One region of the Providencia hangzhouensis genome, then DNA from elsewhere that is predicted to be linked to it. Evidence: predicted binding sites of a transcription regulator. Region 1 holds the regulator's gene; each other region holds the start of a gene.
The links. The regulator CRP, encoded in region 1, controls carbon source genes, mostly activating them, when cyclic AMP is high. The targets are predictions, from matches to a motif close to ATGTGANNNNNNTCACAT.
Positions count from the first base shown of each region.

Region 1 (8,380 bases):
TCATCATGCCAATTGGCAGTTGGTTATTCTCTGGTATGTCGTGGCTTTTTGTTCATTTAAGCAGCAATCCATTCGGAACCGCTATACTTGCTGGGCTATTCTTAATTGCAGTAATGTTTGGCGTGCACCAAGGTTTTGTTCCGGTATATATGGCACTCGTTGAAACCCAAGGCTTTAACTCACTTTTCCCTATCCTAGCAATGGCTGGTGGTGGGCAAGTTGGTGCAGCGATGGCGTTGTACGTTAAAGCCGCAAAAGATTCAGTGTTACGTAATCAGATTCGCGGGGCCATCATTCCAGGTTTCTTAGGTGTCGGTGAACCACTTATCTACGGTGTAACCCTTCCTCGAATGAAGCCGTTTGTCACCGCATGTTTAGGCGGTGCTGCTGGGGGGTTCTTTGTTGGACTCGTGGCTTGGATGGGTTTACCAGTTGGTTTAAATACTGTCTTTGGCCCGTCTGGCTTAGTCGCTATCCCAATGATGACCTCTGCTGATGGCGTGTTCCCAGGGATGTTAGTTTATGTTGGCGGGTTATTCGTTTCCTATTTATTCGGTTTTATTTTTACCTACTTTTTCGGCACTAAAAACGTCGATTTAGATTAATCAAGTTTACATAATCAAACTCCCCTATCAATCTGTTAATAGATTAGTAGGGGAATAAACACTAAGCTTAATTTATGATTTTCTCAAAAATATTTTGAATTTCAATATCTCTGATCTCTCTTTCTTTTTTATTATTTACACCTTCTTTTGCTGCATTTTTATAATCATCAGATAATTCAACTGAATCTATAATTATTTTTATTTCATTAACCTTTCCGTCATCATTAATATCAATCTTATTGATAACTCTACAAAAATAGACAAAAAGGCTAAAAAAATTGGCCTTTCTATACCATAGAGATGATTTTTTGAATTTCAGTTTATTAAATAAAATAGCTGATTTTTCCAGTCTTTCCAATAATTTATCTTTTAAATCAAACGACTCATTATACTGTTCAGCATATGTCCATGATAATTCATTTCGATTGAAAAAACCGCCAATCGTGGTTGATATAATATTCAATGTATATTGAAGATTTGTTTTTTTCGCAATTTCATTAATAGAGAATAGATTTTGGCTAGTCATCAACTGCCTAAACTCTTTTGCTTTTTTGTTTTTATCAACCGCTTTAGCCCAGTCTTTAAAGCTATCTTTTATATATGGATTATTTCTTATGTTCGTAATTTCCTCATCTTCATCATCTTCAGCAGAAGATAAGTCCATCTGGCCTGAAATAAACTCTGAAAAATGCATGAACTCCGAAGCACTAAACTCTGATGACTTTCTATCTATCATTGTCAATGAATTCGAAGTTCTATTGATTCTCTGAAAAATATCAGCAATAATTTGGTCATCATTGGTTAAATCCAATTCTATCACGGGTATTTCATATTTATAGAAGTCTTGTTTTTCCTCGTCCGTCAATTCAGAGAATTTTCTGTTATTAACAGATAGTTTCCCTGAAATGAACTCCATTATTGCATTAGTTCTTTGCTGCCCATCAACAATTGAAGCAATACTTATTTTTTTGTCTAAATCAATTTTACCTTTAGACAAAAAAACATGCGGGAATGGGTATCCTAGCAATATTGTTTTTATAAACTCCTGTTTATGAAGATCCCTCCAGACTAAATTCCTTTGGAAAAACGGGTTAGTTACCAGCCTACCAGATTCAATATCATTCATATAATTTAGTAGTTGTACAGACCTGATCTTATAATCAATCGTTTTCATTTAAGATACTCTTATTTTCATGATTGTTAGCTTTAAAGTAATTAATACTATACTTTTGCCTATTTTTAAAGCTTTCTTCAGAAGAGAACAAGCAAGCTGATATCTTAGAATAACTCTCTTTATGATCTAAAGTTAGTTCGTTGAAGAAATCAAACCAGTTTTTTCTAGTATTTCCGAATGGAAAATAAAATGGGTGAATAAATCCTCTAGCTACATTATTTATATAACTCTTATATACCTCAAAACTCTTAAATGATGACTTCTTAGTAAAGTTAAATGTATCATCCACTATGCCATTTAAAATTTTATCAAAAAGAAAGCCATCAACTATAGCAATATCTAAGTCAGATGAACCTTTACTATATTCATTAGATGTCTTTAAACTAAATCCTATATGAGCAGATCCTGTAACATAAATATGTTTAAAGGGAACTGAAAATTTATTACTAATTTGATTTAAAATCACATATGTAGAGTCATCTGTGTTCATGAAACCTACAGACGGAGAGGATAAATATAATTTTTTAACAACTAAATCAATATCCTCACCTTTAATTATTTTTTTATTCTTTTCTATAATTTCGGAAAGCATTTACTTTATTCCTTCAAATAGTAGAGAATCTTTCTTCTATTTACGGCTTAATCTCAGCCTAATTATATAGCCTATTAAGATAAAATCAGCCACAAATATTTAATTTATTTTATGTATTAGCTATCGAACTCTTATAAAGTCTCTAGCACGTACAACAAAGATCATTCCAACCAAATTAACGGCACGCACAGTGCAGTTAATAAGCCCATCACCCAGTTAAAAATAAACCAAGCACGACGGCTACGTAAAAATAGGCTAATTAATGAACCAAACCCCATCCAAATTAAACCCGCCACTAAGTTAACTATCACAAATGCGATACTCATCATTAAAATAGATTGGGTAAATAATTCACCGGGGAGGCTAAATCCCCCGACAGCGCCTAGCCCCATCATCCATGCTTTGGGGTTTAAAAACTGTAATAAGCCGCCTTGATACCAAGTAATGCTTTTCGCAACTTCGCTATTCGTCTTCAGTGGGGCATAATTTGCTGTCGCTGTTTTCCATGCTAGCCATAGCAAATATAGACTTCCGGCGAATTTTAAGGCGACATGAAGCGCAGGATAGAGCAATAAAAGTGCAGCAACCCCGAATGCGGAGAGATAGAGTATTGACTGCATCCCTAACATAATACCAAGGCATAATATTATTGTATGGCGAAAACCGTAGTTTGCTGCACTTGACGTTAGCAACATATTGTTAGGGCCGGGAGTGACTGCAGCAATGAATAAAAACGTAAAAAGAGAAAAAACCAGCCCCAATGTCATTTATAATTTAGCCTCAAACTCAAATTTGTTTACTTGCATCACAAAAAAATAACAGTATGTTATGTGACTCACAAGAGTCCCCATTAAATAAAAATAAGGCTATGTCAGAAAACTTTCGTCCAATAAGTTGGGCTAAAAATCCACACCTCCAAACATTACTGCCAAGGATTTTCCGTAGAACACCGAAAATCAAACCAATATGGCAGCGGCTTGAATTGCCTGATGGCGATTTTATCGATCTCGCTTGGAGTGAAAAACCTGAGCTAGCGGCACATAAGCCACGTTTAGTGATCTTCCATGGTCTCGAAGGCAATTTTAAGAGCCCTTATGCCCACGGGATGCTAGAAACGGCCCAAAAGCATGGTTGGTTGGGTGTAATTATGCATTTTCGCGGTTGTAGCGGTGAACCCAATCGCCAACAGCGAATTTACCATTCAGGTGAAACCAGTGATGCTCGCTATTTTCTCCGTTGGTTAAAACAAACCTATGGTGATACGCCGACGGCCGCAGTCGGCTATTCTCTTGGTGGTAATATGTTAGCGTGCTATCTCGCAGAAAGTGGGCAAAATGCAGATTTAGATGCGGGCGTCGTGGTTTCGGCCCCATTAATGCTAGAAGCCTGTTCTTTGCGGATGGAAAAAGGAATATCTCAATTCTATCAACGCTATTTACTAAATGGCTTAAAACGTAATGCAACGCGTAAATTGGTACGCTACCCTGGCTCACTACCTTTAAACTTGCTGCAGCTTAAACAACTAAAACGCATCCGTGAATTTGATGATGTGATCACTGCTCGTATTCATGGTTTTGATGATGCGACAGATTATTATCAAAAATGCAGCGCATTACCTAAATTAGCTTACATCACGAAGCCAACATTGATTATCCACGCTAAAGATGACCCATTTATGGCGCCTGAGGTTGTTCCTGATTTATCATTTTTACCCCACAATGTGGAATACCAAATGACAGAACATGGTGGGCACGTAGGCTTTGTGAGCGGTACCTTGAGAAAACCGCAAATGTGGTTAGAAACACGCATCCCTCAATGGTTAACGCCTTATTTAGATAAGGAAATAATGTGATTATTCCTTGGCAAGAACTTGAACCTGAAACATTGGAAAACCTAATTGAAAGCTATGTCTTACGGGAAGGAACCGACTACGGCTCCCATGAAAAAAGCTTACAAGATAAGGTCAACGATGTGAAACGGCAGTTAGTTTCTGGTGAAATTGTGCTAGTCTGGTCTGAATTGCATGAATCGGTTAATTTCATGCCTAAGGGGAGTTTTTCTGTCTGATGTTTTTATTCTATGGTTCATTTTTACGTCATCATCTATCATGAATTAAGTTACAGGTTTTCCACACAATCATGTCGTAAAACCATCAAATAAAACTCAAAACCCTAACACCCGTTAATCCGCTTCATGCACTATTGATTAAAATAGTGCTTATAAGCGCAACACAGGGAGTCCACGATGTCCAAAAAGCACCCAATCATTGCTATCACTGGTTCGAGCGGAGCTGGCACAACCTCAACTAGCCAAGCATTTCGTAAAGTTTTTCACCAATTAAATATCCAACCAGCAACATTAGAAGGGGATAGCTTTCATCGCTATACACGCCCTGAAATGGATATGGCTATCCGTAAAGCCAGAGAACAAGGCCGGCACATCAGTTACTTTGGCCCCGAAGCGAATGATTTTGCGTTGCTTGAACAAACCTTAATCGACTATGCAAAAACAGGTTGTGGGCAGTCCCGTAAATATCTACATACTTATGATGAAGCGGTACCGTATGGCTTGCAACCTGGGACATTTACCCCTTGGGAGCCGCTACCAGACAAAACAGATATTTTATTTTATGAGGGGCTGCATGGTGGCGTTGTCACTCCAGAACATAATGTTGCACAACATGTTGATTTGCTTGTAGGTGTTGTCCCTATTGTCAACCTCGAATGGATCCAAAAATTGATCCGCGATACCACAGAGAGAGGGCACTCCCGCGAAGCGGTTATGGACTCTGTTGTACGTTCAATGGGGGACTATATTAATTACATCACGCCACAATTTTCTCGCACCCATATCAATTTTCAACGCGTTCCTACGGTAGACACCTCTAACCCATTTTCGGCTAAAGCTATCCCATCACAAGACGAAAGCTTTATTGTGATCCGCTTTCGTGGGCTAGAGCAAATTGATTTCCCCTATTTGCTGTCAATGATATCCGGCTCTTTTATTTCAGCAATGAATACAATTGTCGTCCCAGGAGGGAAACTCAGTTTAGCAATGGAATTAATTATGGCACCAATAGTCGAAAAACTAATTAATCAAAAGAACAACAGTTAAATTATTTTTTGATTAAAAAATAAGATGCTTATCATTAATTAAGGTAAGCATCTTTCAATTCAAATATATTAATAAAAATTAAATTTATTTTTAGTTTTTTATTTCAAAGCTGTGTGTGACTTCAACGGTTTTCTCTAACATCAATGCGACTGAGCAATATTTCTCAGCAGAAAGTTGAACGGCACGTTCGACTGCTTTTTCCGTTAATTCATTCCCTGTCACAATAAAATGCAAATGGATTTTCACAAAATAACGAGGGGCTTCTTCACGACGTTGTGAGGTTAATTTAACTTCACAATCCGTAATATCGTAGCGGCCCTTTTGCAAAATCGAAACGACATCAATTGCGCTACAACCCCCCGCTGCCATTAACACCATTTCCATTGGGCTTGGGGCTTTATCACCCGCATTGCCATCCATCATCACCTGGTGCCCAGACGCAGACTCTCCTAAGAAAGAAAGCCCTTCAACCCACTTTACTCTTGCTTCCATTGTATTTCCCCTTGAAATGAAATCGGTTTAAAGGCTACATTGTTCCATAGATATAAGGAATGTTATATCAACTTTATTTGGCTGAAGCGATACAGGGAAGACTTTCTTTATTGAATATGCTACAAACAATACTTAGTTGATAGGATTAAGATCAAAACTCAACAGTTTAATTGATCATATTATAGTGTTGATATCAATTTGCGTTACCAAGAGCAATCAAAAACGCTGAAGTAATCAGCCCCTTGATTATTTAAAGGTATATAAGGCAAATTAATATGCTAAGCTAGTGACTTTAAAGCCAGCCTTTCTAGTACGTTTTTCCGAATGGCTGCAATAACATACAGAGGATAACGCTAATGGTTCTCGGCAAGCCACAAACAGACCCTACTCTTGAATGGTTTTTGTCACACTGCCATATTCATAAATATCCATCCAAGAGCACTCTTATCCATCAGGGTGAGAAAGCAGAAACCCTTTACTATATCGTTAAAGGTTCGGTGGCTGTTTTAATTAAAGATGAAGAAGGCAAAGAAATGATCCTCTCTTACCTGAATCAGGGGGATTTCATTGGTGAGCTTGGGTTATTTGAAGAAGGGCAAGAACGTACTGCGTGGGTTAGAGCAAAAATCGCCTGCGAAGTTGCTGAAATTTCATATAAAAAATTCCGTCAATTGATTCAGGTTAACCCTGATATTTTAATGCGCCTTTCTGCGCAAATGGCTAGTCGCCTACAAACAACATCTGAGAAAGTCGGTAACCTCGCATTCTTAGACGTTACAGGCCGTATTGCTCAAACTCTATTAAATTTAGCCAAACAACCTGATGCGATGACACATCCAGACGGTATGCAAATCAAAATTACCCGTCAGGAAATAGGCCAAATCGTGGGTTGTTCCCGTGAAACAGTTGGCCGTATTTTGAAAATGTTAGAAGACCAAAACCTGATCTCTGCACATGGTAAAACAATTGTGGTTTACGGCACACGTTAATTAACCTTTCAGCCTGGCCACCTTTGGCTGGGCTATTATTGTAAACAGCGGTATATCAATGATATAGCGCTGTTTTTCATTTCTTTGCTTATGGCCCCTTTATTGACTTTCTAGCACACTCGCGTTTTTTGATATTAATTAAAATATACTTATATAAAATAATTAATAATTAATCATCCGAGATTTTATATATGCGCACTATTACTAGCACAAAAAACCAAGTTATTTCGCCACAATTAGAAAATAACAAAAAAGATTTTATTAAGAATAAAACCTTTTTTGAAAACTTACAATATGCAAATCAAGCATCTGTAAATTCCCCCACATTAGTGAAACAACCTACAGAACAGATAAAAAAGACACCACGTGAAAACTTTGTATCTTCATTAAATATAGGAAGTTTGCTACCTAATACCCAGCCAACTCATAAGACATTTTATCCTAAGCATAAAACTATTTTTGAAACTCAAAAAAATAAAAATATTGACATCCGCTCTATCGATTTCAAGACTAGCCTTGATTTTTTTAAAAATATGCCTAGTTCTCAAGATCAGAGCTTAGTTTCTCGCTATCCCCTCATATTTAAAAATTCGAGAAAAATAGAAAAAAATTTTACCCCAGTAGAAGACCATTCAATTACCCATAAAACTCAGGAAGACTTACCAATGCAAACAAGTAAAAAAAACAACGTTGAAACCTCAACGTTTGTAGATTTTCATTTAAACCGTTCCGCAGGTATGCTATCTAATTTTAAATATAAAATAAAATCCATTCATGAAAAAAGTATTCGCAAGTTCAGAGATGTTTTTAAAACAAATAAAAAGGAAGAACTATGCGTTAAATTTGAAAATGGCGAGGCTAAGATTATAGATAAAACTACTATAACCAGTCAAAATTTAATAAAAAAACACGAAAAAATTAAAGATTCGAATAAAGAAGTATTTCAAGATAATAATCAATTAAATAATATCAATACTCTAGACTCTACTGAACCATCACCTGACAAAAATAAAGAGTGCGGAAATATTTTTAATAAAATGGAATCAGCCATTAGCACGTTAGAAGATCATTTCAATGAATCTACCACAAATAAACAACTAGCTTGGGACAATGATGGTATTGACTGGTATAAAGCACAAGATGAAAGTCTAAATACAGAGAGTAGCGAACTTGTTAAACAAGCGTATTCACAAGATATTATTGATGATGCAACTCGCATAATAAATAAGTCAGACTCTGATATTATCAGTGAAAATGCAAAAACAATATTTAATGAATTTTTTAGTGATAACCATCAGAATTCAAGCATTAATTTTTATTCGAGTAATGAAAGTATAAACTCTAATTTATCTGGTTATGTTTCAGAGAATTCTGTCGATTCTGGGTATAGTTCAGAAAACAAGAAGAAAGAAAC
Region 1 is NZ_CP135052.1:332,967-341,346, reverse strand. Features, by position in the region: gene murP (PTS N-acetylmuramic acid transporter subunit IIBC) at 1-605, shown strand, start outside; gene PZ638_RS01510 (GmrSD restriction endonuclease domain-containing protein) at 673-1,779, opposite strand; gene PZ638_RS01505 (hypothetical protein) at 1,766-2,371, opposite strand; gene PZ638_RS01500 (LysE family translocator) at 2,533-3,138, opposite strand; gene PZ638_RS01495 (hydrolase) at 3,240-4,223, shown strand; gene PZ638_RS01490 (YheU family protein) at 4,220-4,438, shown strand; gene PZ638_RS01485 (phosphoribulokinase) at 4,616-5,485, shown strand; gene PZ638_RS01480 (OsmC family protein) at 5,576-5,977, opposite strand; gene crp (cAMP-activated global transcriptional regulator CRP) at 6,334-6,966, shown strand; gene PZ638_RS01470 (hypothetical protein) at 7,158-8,380, shown strand, end outside.

Region 2 (8,380 bases), 550 kb from region 1:
GTCACCACCACCAGCGATAGAGAATGCGTCGCTATCAGCAATCGCTTTTGCAACGATCTCAGTACCTTTACGGAAGTTAGGGAACTCAAACACGCCTACTGGGCCATTCCAAAGAATGGTTTTGGCATTTTTCAGGATCTCAGCCAAACGCTGTGCAGATTCGTCACCTAAATCCAGAATTTGTTCGTCGTCTTTAATTTCAGTACTTGCTTTCAGAGTTGCAGGTGCAGTTTCGGAGAACTCAGTTGCAACGCGAACATCAGTCGGTACTGGAATTTGGCAGTTTGCCAGTAATTTTTTCGCTTCAGGGATTAAGTCTGCTTCATATAATGAGCGACCAACATTGTTGCCTTCCGCTGCGATAAAGGTATTCGCAATACCGCCACCAACAATTAACTGGTCTGCAATTTTAGATAGAGAATCTAATACAGTCAGTTTAGTTGACACTTTAGAACCACCAACAATCGCAACCATTGGGCGAGCTGGGTTATCTAATGCTTTACCTAATGCTTCTAACTCACCACTCAGTAGTGGGCCAGCACAAGCCACTGGAGAGAATTTAGCAACACCATGTGTTGACGCTTGTGCACGGTGAGCCGTACCAAACGCATCCATCACATAAACATCACACAATGCCGCATATTGTTTTGACAGCGTTTCGTCGTCTTTTTTCTCGCCTTTATTAAAGCGAACGTTTTCCAGCACAACTAACTCGCCAGCTTCGATGTCAACACCGTTAAGGTAGTCTTTAACTAAACGGACTGGGTAATCCATTTTATCGGCCAGATAGTCAACAACAGGTTGCAGTGAAAACTCTTCGTTGTACTCGCCTTCGGTCGGGCGACCAAGGTGAGAAGTGACCATGACTTTAGCGCCTTGTTTCAGAGCAGCTTCAATTGTTGGTAATGAAGCACGAATACGCGCATCAGAAGTAACTTTGCCATCTTTTACAGGAACGTTTAAGTCAGAACGGATGAATACGCGTTTACCCGCTAAGTCTAAATCGGTCATCTTAATTACAGACATGGTGAATCCTCTCGTTGATTCTCTATAAAGTTTCCATCAGCGACTGTGCAAAACAATAAAGTTATCATGCCCTGCTGTCTGTCAGTCGCCAATTAGTTTAAACCTGTCGCTGCCATTGCTAATGTTGTATCTAGCATCCGGTTAGCAAACCCCCATTCGTTATCACACCAAACCAGGGTTTTAATTAAATGCTTACCACTAACTCGCGTTTGTGTACCATCAATAATAGCACTGTGTGGATCATGATTGAAATCCATCGAGACTAGCGGTAATTCTGTGTAGTCCACTATACCACGAAAATGCCCTTGTGCAGCGCTTCGCAGTAGTTGGTTAACTTTTTCAACACAAACATCGTCATGTACGGTAACACTCAAATCAATCGCTGTCACATTCGTCGTCGGTACACGAACAGAAATGGCTTCAAAGTGGTCTTTAAATTTCGGAAAAATTCGTGTAATTCCTGCGGCTAACTTGGTATCAACAGGAATGATAGACTGACTCGCTGCGCGAGTTCTGCGTAAATCTTTATGATAGGCATCGATAACGGGCTGGTCATTCATTGACGCGTGAATCGTCGTCACGGTTCCCGATTCAATCGAAAATGCCTCATCAAGTAATTTAATAATTGGAATAATACAATTGGTGGTACAAGAAGCATTGGAAACAATCTTGTCTTGAGCGGTTAGGCTTTCATGGTTAACACCATAAACGATAGTGGCATCAAGGTCGTCAGTACCCGGGTGAGAAAATAACACTTTTTTCGCCCCTGCTGCTAAATGCAGTAACCCATCATCCCGTGAGCCATAAGCCCCACTGCAATCTAAAACGACATCAATACCCAACTCTTTCCAAGGCAACTCATGCAGCTCACGTTGATGAAATAAACGAATATTATCATCACCAACTTGTAAAAGTGTTCCGTTAAGCCGTACATCCCAAGCAAAACGCCCATGGCTGGAATCATACTTCAGCAAATGCGCAATACCTTCAGGTTCAGCAAGTTCGTTAACCGCCACCACGATAATCTCTGCCCGACGGCCAGATTCATACAACGCTCTTAGAACACTTCGACCAATGCGGCCAAAGCCGTTTATTGCTACCCTGATTGCCATTCTACACCTTGTATCTGAGCAAAATCACACGGTTGCTAAGGATAACTGACTCACACCAACTCTACTGCTCATTTTAGCTGTCAAACATCAAAAGTGTGCTTCAACCGACATTTTTAAAAAATATTTTCATTCAGCAATACATGACTGAAACGGTTCAGCTTATCTAAGGTTAGATTAAGGGATATATTTACAGAACGCAATAGAAAATCCTATATTGGTGCACAAAAAAACAACGCCTAGCTTATCACTAGGCGTTGTTCAGCAAGATAATTAGAAATGAGAACCAAAATTCGGGGCTCATTCCTTCTTATTTTATTTCAGTAAAGATTTTGCAGCTTCAACCGCTTTCTCTACTGTAATACCGAATTCTTTAAACAGAACTTCGGCTGGAGCAGATTCACCAAAGGTATGCATACCGATGATGGCACCGTTTAAACCAGTGTACTTGAACCAGTAATCTGCAATACCCGCTTCGATAGCAACACGTGCTGTCACATTGGCAGGTAAAACAGCTTCGCGGTATGCCGCATCTTGTTTATCAAATGCATCGGTTGATGGCATAGAAACAACACGGACCTTACGGCCTTCTGATGTTAATTGCTCAGCCGCTTTAACGGCCAGTTCCACTTCAGAACCTGTCGCAATAAAGATTAACTCAGGCGTGCCTGCGCAATCTTTCAGAATGTAAGCCCCTTTCTCAATATTGGCTAATTGCTCAGCAGTACGAGGTTGTTGCTCTAAATTTTGACGAGAGAAGATTAATGCGCTTGGGCCATCTTTACGTTCGATAGCATATTTCCACGCCACAGCAGATTCAACTTGGTCACAAGGGCGCCATGTGCTGACATTTGGTGTCACACGCAGACTTGCCAGTTGCTCAACCGGTTGGTGAGTTGGGCCATCTTCACCCAGACCAATAGAGTCGTGAGTATAAACAAAGATGCTACGCACTTTCATCAGTGCTGCCATACGAACCGCATTACGTGCGTATTCAACGAACATCAGGAATGTCGCACCGTAAGGAATGAAACCGCCATGTAACGCAATACCGTTCATGATAGCTGACATACCAAATTCACGAACACCATAGTGAATGTAGTTACCCGCTGGGTCTACGTTCAGTGCTTTGGAGCCTGACCACATGGTTAAGTTACTTGGCGCTAAGTCCGCAGAACCGCCCATAAATTCAGGTAATACTTTACCAAATGCTTCTAATGCATTTTGTGATGCTTTACGGCTTGCGATATTTGCTGGGTTTTGTTGCAGATTTTCAACAAATTGTTTCGCATCCGCGTCAAAGTTAGCAGGTAATTCACCATTCATACGACGAGTGAATTCCGCAGCTAGTTCAGGGAATTGCGCTGCATATGCGGCGAATTTTTTATCCCATGCGCTTTGTTTTTCTTTACCTGCAGTACGAGCATCCCAAGCTTCATAGATATCTTTAGGAATTTCGAATGGGCCGTAGCTCCACCCCAGAGCTTCACGAGTTGCTGCAATTTCAGCATCACCTAAAGGCGCACCGTGAACAGACTCAGAACCCGCTTTGTTTGGTGAACCAAAACCAATAATAGTTTTACACATAATCAGTGTTGGTTTATCAGTTTGGCTTTTCGCTTCATTCACTGCCGCGTTGATCTGTGATGCATCATGGCCGTCGATATCACGGATAACATGCCAACCGTAAGATTCGAAACGTGCAGCGGTATCGTCAGTAAACCAACCTTCAACTTCACCATCAATAGAGATACCGTTGTCATCATAGAATGCGATCAGTTTATTTAATTTCAGTGTACCCGCTAAAGAACACGCTTCGTGCGAGATACCTTCCATCATACAACCATCACCCATGAACACATAAGTGTGGTGGTCAACAATGTCATGGTTAGGGCGGTTAAATTGCGCTGCTAATGTACGTTCTGCAATCGCAAAACCCACTGCATTTGCAATACCTTGACCTAAAGGACCGGTTGTTGTTTCAACACCTGGAGTATAGCCATATTCTGGGTGGCCCGGTGTTTTAGAGTGTAATTGGCGGAAATTTTTTAACTCTTCAATAGATAAGTCATAACCAGTGAGGTGCAGTAAGCTATAAATCAACATTGAGCCATGGCCGTTTGACAGTACAAAACGGTCACGATCTGCCCAGTGTGGGTCAGCTGGGTTATGATTCATATGGTCACGCCACAGTACTTCAGCAATATCAGCCATGCCCATTGGCGCGCCAGGATGCCCTGATTTTGCTTTTTGAACCGCATCCATACTTAGAAAGCGGATAGCATTAGCAAGGGTTTTACGAGTCGTCATCAGTATACTCCAGGTAGGATAAAAACGTACTTAAACCAATTTTTACAACGCAATACGGATAGTGCTACTTTAATTTCGCTGTAACATGAAAACATCAATTTAGCGATGTATCCCATATGTACCCTACTTTAAGGGGCCATAGCGCATCGACAACAAACTGAGCATTTCACGAATAGAGCGATTGAAAGTAACCCAATTCTACCCATACCGCAATATTTGCTATGTTCATGGCAGCAGATCGCTAATAAATTGAACTGCCGCAAAGCTGAATCCATTCCATTGCGCAAAATATCCCTTAATGCTTACATTTTTGCGCAAGTGACTAACCTTATTAAACCTGAGTTCAGTGTCTGGGATCAAGGTGATTTATGCATCTAGCGCATTTAGCTGCCACATTAGTGATAATTGGCAAAGTTTTAGACAAAAAAAAGCCTCAATATGCCCGAATATTTTTGTTTAGATTAAGTCAAATACCCAACCCTTCCAATGATTAGAAATAAATAGAAGTAACATGAATTGAAAAAACAGTAGCAATAAATATTACTGGCTAATCGCAGTTGCCTATAGCCTATAGAATGGTCTATCTCCACACCTAACAAGGAGAAAATAAGAATCGTTCAAAATAATCTAGATAAGCTATTCTGCAAAGCTTATCTAGATTGCTCATCATATATAGATAATGCGTGCACTTCTAACAACCAACGTTTTTACAACAGAAATTCCTATACAGATCACAGTTCTTATATGTATAGTTTTGAATAAAAGTGGCTTTCAAAAGCCCGCAGTGCAATCTTAATTAGCGGCTAGGTAAATCGGTATATCTAACTTATTAAGTAATAATTAGCGAATCTCTAAGTGAAGAATTGCTTTTAGAACAAACGTGTATAGTATTAGGCACTGCAAAACCTATATTCATTTAGTGACCTAATTACAAAGAGGAAGCTTTCCCATTATTATTTCTATAGCACACGACATCCACAGATAAAGACATCATAATTGATATTGCTGAAATTAAAATAAGGGGCACTAGAGAACGTAGTAACCTATCGCTGATTCTATTTTCACTGGTAAAATATCTGATGAGACTATAGAAAATAAATTGGCCTGTAAGACAAAATTTCAGGTCTAAACCCTATGTGCCACAATAGGGTCATGATATTAAAAAGTTGATACTATAGTATCAACCTACTAGACACTTATGTCATATCATATATCTAGTTAGCAAAGTGTAATTTTAACATCATACACATTAAACTAGTTAGTTGAGTTATTAATAAATAAGAGGGCTAAAAACACATTACAAATTATAATTTTACCAATATAACTGGTTTCCTACCTTTATTCTAAATTCTTCCCACCCTTTAATTGTAATAAATTGTAACTTTCAATGTAGATTCTTTATACTTCTTAATTAAATATACATTTGTTAACAATTATAATAATTTTACGCTTATTTAGTGTATTTTTTTATTGATCCCCCTGATTTCAACACTATTAAGTGTATTTTTAACCAATTAAACTGGTGAGAAGATATTTTTTAATTAGATAATGCTAAAAAAAACAGATTTAATAGAAAAAACCTATTAAAAGTTAATCTTTAATAGAAATCCTACCATTTACTCTTTTTTTAATGTATTTATTATAACACTCAATTAAGCAAGCGAGTGAGCTAACGAATATCATATAAATAGATCTATTAATATTAGAGGCTGAAAAAATGAAAGCTAATATAATTAGTAGTCATGTAGGAAATTATTTACGAAAATCACGCAAAGAAAAAAACATGACAGGAAAACAGTTGGCAGAATTAATTAACATTAGCCAACAACAGGTATCTCGCTATGAAACTGGTAGTAGTTCATTATCGCTAGATCAATTAAATGAAATATTAACCGTTTTAGACAAAAGATGGATTGAAATGATTTACTATATTGATTGTTTCTCTGAAGAAAATAAAAGAAACAATATAAATTTAAGTAAAAAAACAATCGAAATATTACTAAACAGCATGAAAGATATTTAAATATTCTATTTTAAATTCAATAAAACCATATCAATATGTAAAAATTAAATAACTAATTTTACTATTGTTTTCTATCAATATAAAAAGAGAGATTAGTATGTTAAATAAAAAAATGGCTTCTGTATTGTTATCAACAATTATCGCAGCTTCTTTTACTACAGCTGCAAATGCAGATACACGTACCGCTCAAGCAACAGCAACATGGCAAGCGACTGCAATTAAAGACACGACAAGTATGTTAGTTGTAACTCCATTAAGAAGTTTAACTTTTAATTATGCCGAAGGCCAAAAAAGCTTTAACCAACAGAATGGAGCATTTGATATCGCTATTCAAGGCCAAGCTGGTGCAACAGATTTTAAATTAGCGTCAAAAATTATTGCTAATACATTAGCAAGAACAACTGACGATTCTAAATTAACTGTTGGGGTTAAATGGAATGGCGAAGACTTGACTAAAAATAATGATTTAGTATTAATTGATACATCAACCGGTTTAACTTCTGGTTTAGACAATTTAGCGGCTGATGGCATCTATAATGGCTCTGAGCGTGCAGCAGATCGCGGTGAATTCACCTTTGTTATTGCTGGCGCTGAAGCTGATGGTGCAGCGACTGACTTTAAAGCACTGACTGATGGTACATGGGATGGTGATGTGAAAGTTCAATTTACTGCAACTTGGGACGGTGATTTCACGCCAGCTCCTTAATTCAATATCCCCTTATTAGATAACTAAATATTACGATAAAGATACTATAGGGAAATAATATCTTTATCGTCATTCATTTTTGAAATTTACGATTATGAAAAAGATAACATTAGCATTAATTTTATTATCATTGTTACCATTAAAAAGCAGTTTTGCTGTCAACGTGGGAAATATTACTGAAATAATATCATCGAATGAAGACACCTTATCTAAAGAAATTGAAAATACAGTAGATACAGCAAGATTGGTAAATTTAACGATAGAAAAAATAGATTCACCACTTGATACTGGAAAAGTAATTACAGTTACTGATCCTAATGAAATATTATCAACACCCGCTAATTTAATTCTTCCAGGCCATGCAAAAGATATATTTAAGATAATTTATCAAGGCCCAAAAGATAATAAAGAACGTTACTATCGATTAAATTGGAAAGATGATCCTATTGGCGAGAGTGGTGTTACACAAAGTGCGAAATCGGCATCAGCAACAACATCAGCAACCATTAGCACAATTCTTGTTGTCGCACCAAGAATTGAAAACTTTAATTATAAATATACTAATTCCCAAATTTCAAATACTGGAAATAGCACCTTCCGTGTAGTGGCTTCAGGCCCTTGTTTAGCAGAAAAACAAAAATACGGAGTGGATGGCATTTGTCGCGAGCGTTATTACCTCATGCCAAACTTAGCCGTCAAATTACAATTTGTCGATGTCACAAATAAAAAATCAAGCGTAGGTATTTGGCACAAAGGAGAGTTCATTGTTGTCAAATAATTAAGAATGGACTTAAATTATGCGTAAGAGTGCTATTGCTTTATCAATATTAAGTATTATTTTTTCGAATACAATTAATGCCAATGAAATGAAAAGCGTTAAGATCGGTGGATATATTATTCCTCCTGCATTTGTTAGTGCATTGGAAGAAGGAATGTCTGTACCTGTTTTTTTACGACTAAATGATGATGCAGCAACCAATCAGAGCGAAAGTAAAATTGCAGATGCAGTTATTGTAATCGATCATGGTAATATTAAATTATCAAGTATTCATCTCATTGAAAATGAGCAAGGTGCGAAATTAAATAATTTACTAGTTGATAAACTTGAAGAAAAAAAGGATGCCATTTTTAATGAAAGTAATGGTATTATTATTGATAATAATGCAACCCTTCAATTAAACATTTCTTCTTTTAATTTATCATTAG
Region 2 is NZ_CP135052.1:882,630-891,009, reverse strand. Features, by position in the region: gene pgk (phosphoglycerate kinase) at 1-1,026, opposite strand, end outside; gene epd (erythrose-4-phosphate dehydrogenase) at 1,119-2,138, opposite strand; gene tkt (transketolase) at 2,451-4,445, opposite strand; gene PZ638_RS03805 (helix-turn-helix domain-containing protein) at 6,163-6,468, shown strand; gene ecpA (common pilus major fimbrillin subunit EcpA) at 6,566-7,174, shown strand; gene PZ638_RS03795 (EcpB family pilus assembly chaperone) at 7,269-7,952, shown strand; gene PZ638_RS03790 (CS1-pili formation C-terminal domain-containing protein) at 7,972-8,380, shown strand, end outside.
Region 2: a site for CRP is predicted at 2,151-2,168, ahead of epd (erythrose-4-phosphate dehydrogenase). Genes of this name have one in related genera too.

Region 3 (8,380 bases), 1.9 Mb from region 1:
TCACAGTAATAATTAATGGGGCGCGAAAAGGGGCATTACGAGCTTTTTCTTGTACCTCTGCGCCTAATTGCCCTTCAATTGCTGCTTTTTCCAATAGCTCACTGAAGCGTTTAATCCCCTCATTTTGCATAACAACAAAATGCCACGGCTTCAAAGCACCGTGATCAGGTGCTCTCATCCCCGCAGCAAGTATATTGTCGAGTTCTTCGCCTTGCGGTGCTGGTGTTGTAAGTCTTGAAGCTGAACGGCGGTTCAACAAAAGGGTCAAAGCATCCATATTTGTCTCCGTTTAAGAGTAAACTGATATGATAATCATTCAATTAGATAATTATACCCACGCTATCTATTGTTTAAGCTTAAAGGAAAATCGCTTACACTAATACAACAATAACAGTTATTCGTTAGGTAAAATTACGTTATAAATTCATTGAATTGTATCATTTGTCACATGTGAAAAATATCATTGAAGCATTGTACCTTGCGTATCATAATTTTGTTATGCATAAAAATAGCCCGCTATTGCAACTAATTGTATTGATACAACTAAGATATCAAGTGTTCGATGTGGTGATCGGGTAACAGATTTGCTTTTGAGTATATTGTTGTTAATTCGTGCTACAGGCTGAAGTAACCCAACTGTAGAAAGAACTATTTATGTAATATCCAAAAATAGTTTGTGCCATAAGTCAACGGCAAACAAATGAAGCCAACACCCTTGTGGTGCAGAATATGCAGGATAGGAGAAAACATGCGTCAACTATGGGACATCATCGCTACCATTTTTAGAATTAGCTGGCGAGCACTGAACTTTATTAGGGAATTCGTTTTCAACGCCATTTTCTTAGTATTATTTTTTGTTGTTATTGGGTCGATTGCTCTTTATCAGACAGAGACTCAACCCGAAAAAAATTATTTTGGTGCTTTGTATGTGGATTTACAGGGGGTTATCGTAGACCAAGTCTCTACTCCAGACCCATTTGGTCGTATGAGCCGTGAATTACTTGGTACCTCAAACAGCCGAATGCAAGAAAATTCACTATTCGACATCGTTGATACCATCCGTACCGCTGCAAATGATGATCGCATTACAGGGATGGTATTACGCCTAGATGATTTAGCTGGAGCCGATCAGCCCTCTCTAGCTTATATCGGTAAAGCAATCAATGAATTTAAAAGTTCAGGGAAACAGGTTTACGCCATTGGTAACAGTTATAATCAGTCGCAATACTACCTCGCCAGTTACGCTGATGAAATTTACCTCACACCGCAAGGTGCGGTTGGGGTATATGGTTTTGCAACGAATGGACTCTACTACAAGTCACTGTTAGAAAAACTTAAAGTTAGTAGCCATATTTTCCGTGTTGGTACCTATAAATCAGCGGTTGAGCCATTAATGCGTGATGAGATGTCCCCTGAAGCACGTTTAGCCAATAAACAGTGGCTGGATGCTCTTTGGAACAATTACCTCACAGAAATCGCCAAAAACCGTAATACGACCAGCACACAAATTTTTCCTGGGGCTGATGCTATTTTAGAGAAATTACGCTCAGTCAAAGGCGATAGCGCACAATACGCGTTAAAACAAAAATTGGTTGATAAACTTTATACTAACGAACAAGTTGAAGATTTACTCAGTAAACACTTTGGCTGGAATAAAGAAGATAAACAATTCAATAATATTAGTATCTATGATTATTCCACTAAAATAGCAGATACCAATGCTAATCAAAGTGGCAATATCGCCGTGATTGTCGTTCAAGGTGCTATCATGGATGGCCCACAAACGGCTGGGATTGCAGGAGGCGATACCATCGCAGCACAAATTCGTGACGCTCGCCTTGATGATAATATTAAAGCGATAGTTTTGCGCGTTAACAGCCCAGGTGGTAGCGTAAGCGCTTCTGATTTGATCCGCAGTGAACTGGCTTCTGCTCATGCTGCAGGTAAACCTGTTGTTGTATCTATGGGGGGAATGGCTGCATCTGGGGGGTATTGGGTCTCAACTCCAGCGGACTATATCATTGCCAGTCCAAACACGCTGACTGGTTCGATTGGTATATTTGGCGTAATTAATACCTTTGAAAAATCTTTAGATTCTATAGGGGTATATACTGATGGCGTATCAACGTCGCCATTAGCCGATATTTCTTTGACTAAAGGGATCAGCCCACAATTTGCTGACATGATGCAAATTACCATTGAGAATGGCTATGAGACATTTATTGGCTTAGTGGCTAAATCTCGCCATAAAACACCGGCAGAGATAGACCAAATCGCTCAAGGCCGTGTATGGATTGGGCAAGACGCGCTTAAAAATGGTCTTGTAGACCAACTAGGTGATTTTGATAATGCCGTAGATAAAGCTGCTGAGCTCGCTAAACTCACTGACGTTAAGTTAGATTGGATGAAGCCTGAGTTGACCTTTATGGATCAATTGTTACTTGAATTAACGACAAACGTTCAAGCCGCCATGCCGGATGTGCTACACGTATTTTTACCACCAGCAGTCGCGACGGATATCCGCCAACAAGCGCAATTTTTCTTAAAAATGAATGACCCACAAAACCGCTATGCTTTTTGTTTAAATTGCGCGGAAATTAACTAATCGCTAAATCCCCTTCAGATTCAATGAAGGGGATTTCTCTCACAAACCCATCAATAACCTCATATCAATCTAACTATTCGCAAGTTAACGATAGTAATACGCTAACAAATACGTCAAAATCCTGATAATCACTCTCCTTCGATAAGTTGGATAAATTAGGTAATAAGATGCAGAAGAAATCAATTTATGTTGTTTACACTGGTGGAACAATTGGCATGCGCCATTCACCACAGGGATATATTCCTGTTTCCGGTCATTTGCAAGCTCAGTTAGCTCAGATGCCCGAGTTTCACCGCCCTGAAATGCCTGAGTTTACGATCCGTGAACATCAGCCTTTAATTGATTCATCTGATATCACTCCTGAAGACTGGCAACTTATCGCTGATGATATACGTGAGAACTATCCACTTTATGATGGGTTTGTCATATTACATGGCACTGACACGATGGCTTTCACTGCCTCAGCGTTATCTTTCATGTTTGAAAACTTGAAAAAACCCGTAATAGTGACAGGGTCACAAATCCCTTTAGAAGCATTACGTTCTGATGGGCAAACTAATCTACTAAATGCATTATATTTAGCAGCAAACTACCCCATTAATGAAGTGGGATTATTTTTCAATAATAAATTATATCGCGGTAACCGCACTGTTAAGGCCCATGCAGATGGCTTTGATGCTTTCAGTTCACCTAACTGTTCGCCATTAATGGAAGCTGGCATTCATATTCGCTCATTTAATACGTGCCCTGCGCCTATTGGTATAGGTGAATTTAAAAGTCACCGAATTACACCTCAACCTATCGGCGTTGTGACACTTTATCCAGGGCTATCAATTGAAATTGTACGCAACATTCTCCAACAACCCGTTAAAGCGCTGATATTGCGCTCTTACGGTGTCGGTAATGCCCCTCAGCAGCCTGAATTACTGCGCATACTCCGTGAAGCAACGAACCGAGGGATTATTGTGGTGAACCTGACACAATGTATTTCTGGCCGTGTTAATATGGAAGGCTACGCCACAGGACACGCACTTGCAGAAGCGGGTGTGATAAGTGGATATGACATGACTTTTGAAGCCGCCTTAAGTAAATTGCACTACTTACTGAGTCAAAATTATACCCCTGCTTTAATCCGTGAGTTAATGCAGAATAATTTACGCGGCGAGTTGAGCTATGCTGATGAATAACAGATAACATACTGAGGACATAATGAAAGCAGCATTACTGTTAGTCGATTTACAAAACGATTTCTGCACGGGTGGCACATTAGCAGTAAATGAAAGCGAACATGTTATTGATGTTGCTAATAAAGCGATGGATATTTGCCAACAAAAACAAATAGACATCATTGCAAGCCAAGATTGGCACCCTGCGACACACCTTAGTTTCGCGGCCAATTCAAATACTCAAATTGGCGAAGTCGGTGAGCTAAATGGTATTACACAAGTTTGGTGGCCTATTCATTGCGTACAAGGTGAACATGGCGCTGAATTACACAAAAATTTAAATCAATCGCTTATTAGTGCAATTTTTACCAAAGGGGAAAACCCCCAGGTTGATAGCTATAGTGCCTTTTTTGATAATGATAAAATTAGCCAAACGCGCCTACATACGTGGCTACAAGAACACCATATTTCGCATTTAATTATTATGGGAATTGCGACGGATTACTGTGTCAAATTTACTGTGTTAGATGCGTTAAAATTAGGTTATACCGTAGATGTTTTAGTCGATGGGTGTAGAGGCGTCAATCTCGGGGCCAATGACAGCCAAGAAGCTTTAGTCGAAATGCAAAATCAAGGTGCGAGGTTAATTACATTAACCGACCTGCATTAGGACATGTTTTATGGACAAGTTTTCTCATGTAATAATTGAAAATCTAGTAATTGAGAAAACTTGTTTTAGTGACACTGTCACTATGCAGCATCATATTGAATAAACAAGCTATTCATCATTATTTTGCGGTTTTAATGTTGCTAACATCTCACCTTGAAACAACGTTTTTAGCTCTTGCTTGCTCTTCATCGTAATTTCACCATTAGTCCCTACCGTCATATGCTCAGGGTCATGGTTATGCCGTGACTGCCACAATAATACCATTTGTAAGCTATGTTCTTTTTGTTCTGGCGTTAACATCACACCATCTGGCCATTTACCGAGCTCAACAGCGGTCACAAGGCGTTCATAAATTTCAGGGGTCATCACTGCTAATAATTGTTCAAGTTGCTCAGGACTGACTTCAACGCTCACGGTAAAGCTCCTTCAAATACATAATTCACTCATTATTTTATTATTCTTGATTTCAGCCAATAGCTGAATCGTTTTTGTCATTCTAAAAAAAATGGCTTCAGCACGCTTCAGCTATTTATCCACGCGTCTTTTCACCGCTATCGTCATCAATAAAGCTTAATGATGCTGAATTAATGCAGTAACGCTGACCAGTAGGCTGAGGACCATCTGGAAACACATGCCCTAAATGCGCATTACAGTGTTGACAGCGAACTTCAATGCGGTGCATCCCATGAGAGAAATCCTCAATGTATTTGATTGCCTCTTCATTGACGGGTTGGTAAAAACTTGGCCACCCACAACCTGCATCAAATTTGGTCTCAGACATAAATAAAGGTGAACCACAGCATAAGCACTCGTACACACCTTCTTTACGGTTATGCAATAATTGGCCACTAAATGGCGGCTCGGTACCCGCTTGCTGTGTAACGTAACGCTGCATCTCATTTAATTCTGAAATATCAATAGGTTGTTTATCTTTACTTGACATGTCATACCTAAATATTTAAATAACTAAAGTGGTTGATGGTTATCATACATCAATTTCAATCAACAAAAAATTAACAACATTTTCTGTAAAACTATTCTAAACTAAGAAGCATCTTACTTTCCGTTTTGATTTGTGAACCGTATCACATATATCACTGATAGATGGTTTCATTATGCCGTACAATCCCGATAATACGTGCGGCTGTATTTGCCGCTGAAGTGGCTGACAAATAAGCAATTGGTGGTATCAGAATTGATTTTTTTCAATAATTGACACGATTCCGCTTGACGGCTGGCAAGGTTTTGGTAACTTTAACTACAACTTAATTCACGAATAAATAGCTGGTGGAAATACTATGACTATCAAAGTAGGTATTAATGGTTTTGGTCGTATTGGCCGTATCGTTTTCCGTGCTGCACAAGAGCGTTCTGACATCGAAATCGTTGCTATCAACGACCTGCTCGATGCAGAATACATGGCATACATGCTGAAATACGACTCAACTCATGGTCGTTTCAACGGTACTGTTGAAGTTAAAGATGGTCACCTAGTTGTAAACGGCAAAAAAATCCGTGTAACAGCAGAAAAAGATCCTGCAAACCTGAAATGGAACGAAGTCGGTGTTGACGTCGTTGCTGAAGCAACAGGTATCTTCTTAACTGATGAAACTGCACGTAAACACATCCAAGCTGGCGCTAAGAAAGTTGTTCTGACTGGCCCTTCTAAAGATGATACTCCTATGTTCGTTATGGGCGTTAACCACAAAGCTTACGCAGGTCAAGAAATCGTTTCTAACGCATCTTGTACAACTAACTGCTTAGCTCCACTGGCTAAAGTTATCAATGACAAGTTCGGTATCGTTGAAGGTCTGATGACAACAGTTCACGCAACAACTGCAACACAAAAAACTGTTGATGGTCCTTCACATAAAGACTGGCGTGGTGGTCGTGGTGCTGCTCAAAACATCATCCCTTCATCAACCGGTGCTGCTAAAGCCGTAGGTAAAGTTATCCCTGAGCTGAACGGTAAACTGACTGGTATGTCTTTCCGTGTACCTACTCCTAACGTATCAGTTGTTGATTTAACTGTTCGTTTAGAAAAACCAGCAACTTATGCTCAAATCTGTGATGCTATCAAAGAAGCAGCTGCAGGCGAACTGAAAGGCGTTCTGGGTTACACTGAAGATGACGTTGTATCAACTGACTTCAACGGTGAAAAACTGACTTCAGTATTTGATGCTAAAGCAGGTATCGCACTGAACGACAACTTTGTTAAATTAGTTTCTTGGTATGACAACGAAACGGGTTACTCTAACAAAGTTTTAGACCTGATCGCTCACATCTCTAAATAAGAGCTGTAATGTAATCTGTCTAACTGAGCCGCCAATTTGGCGGCTCTTTTGTATCGTATCCAATAACAAATTAACACTTCATATTTTCTACAATATCGCTTATGGTTGATCTTCTATTGGATACGCTATAAACATGACTTATTTTAGAACGAATACGATTCACTGCGGCTTTAAGTATGCCACACAGGAACTTCTAAATAATTTAAGTGAATGAACACAGGCCTAATACCATGCACGACAAACTTTTTGCACTACCAGTCATTAAACAAGTCTCTGCTTACATTACTCAACGCCAACTCGATGAGCTCCCACTTATTGTTATTTCACATCCCAAAGTACGTGGTGCTGTCAGTTTACAAGGCGCTCAACTTATTGATTGGCAACCCGCGGGGCAAAAACCTTGCTTATGGCTAAGTTCAGAAAGTGCCTTTAAAGAAGGCGTTGCTATTCGCGGTGGTATTCCTATTTGTTGGCCTTGGTTCGGTCCTGTTGCCAGTCCTAGTCATGGTTTTGCACGAATTTTACCTTGGCAATTCACCGCACATAATGAACATGAAGATGGTGTTATTTTAACCTTCACGTTAACGGATACCGACTATACCCGTAAATTATGGCCCCATGAGTTCACCCTGATCTTACGTATGAAACTTGGGGAAACATGTGAACTTGAATTAGAAAGTTATGGAGATTTCGAAACGACTGCCGCATTGCATAGTTATTTCAATATCAGTGATATCCAAAAAGCCACCGTCTATGGGTTAGGCGGCCACTACTTCGATAAAGTCGCAGATAAAGAAGCTTATGTGAATGAGCCACTCAAATTTAATAAGCACACCGATCGTATTTATTCAGAACCGGAAGAATACAGCTTATTACGTGATGATGGCTGGGCACGTACAATAGAAATTCACCATTACCATAATAGTGATGTTGTCTGTTGGAACCCTTGGGCAGAATTATCATGTAGCATGGATGACATGCCAAATAATGGGTACAAACAAATGGTTTGTGTAGAAACGGCAAGGATCAACGTCCCGATGAAAAGTGAAGCACAACACCCTGCTCGTCTTTCTTTAGTGATGGTCAGTCGCGATAATAAGCCGCAAGATTAATTATCCATTCTAAGAATATAAATTTTCTAGATAGATAACTAGATAGATAAAATTAGCCCCTGATAATTGTAAGAATATCAGGGGCTAATTAATTTAATTTTCTATCACAAACTTAGAATGTGTAAGTGACACCTGTCCACATAATGGCGGAAACATCTTTATTTACCATTGGGCTATCTTTCACTTCACTTGGTAGGCGGTCAACACGGCCCATTGCGAATACAGTCCAATTTTCATCAAAGCGGTAATTTCCTGTCACTTCAATGTATGGTGTCCAACTTGAACCTGGATTATAACGTTTTAAACCGCTATTACGTGATTCTTTTGAAGACACGCCATATTCATAACGGTTTTGGTTCTTACTATCCCATTTAATACCAAGGCCTGGAGTGATTGACCATTTATCACCTTCAAAACCATACAGGTAGGCAAACTCACCACGAATACCATTACTGATACCTAAGATATCACCAGAAATATTCGTTCTTAGTGTACCCCAATCAGCTTTATGACGATAAGTCAGACCAGTCATC
Region 3 is NZ_CP135052.1:2,251,003-2,259,382, reverse strand. Features, by position in the region: gene PZ638_RS10145 (NAD(P)H nitroreductase) at 1-277, opposite strand, end outside; gene sppA (signal peptide peptidase SppA) at 749-2,605, shown strand; gene ansA (asparaginase) at 2,773-3,792, shown strand; gene pncA (bifunctional nicotinamidase/pyrazinamidase) at 3,815-4,441, shown strand; gene PZ638_RS10125 (YeaC family protein) at 4,550-4,855, opposite strand; gene msrB (peptide-methionine (R)-S-oxide reductase MsrB) at 4,971-5,384, opposite strand; gene gapA (glyceraldehyde-3-phosphate dehydrogenase) at 5,740-6,735, shown strand; gene PZ638_RS10110 (D-hexose-6-phosphate mutarotase) at 6,966-7,847, shown strand; gene PZ638_RS10105 (MipA/OmpV family protein) at 7,960-8,380, opposite strand, start outside.
Region 3: a site for CRP is predicted at 5,515-5,532, ahead of msrB (peptide-methionine (R)-S-oxide reductase MsrB). Genes of this name have one in related genera too.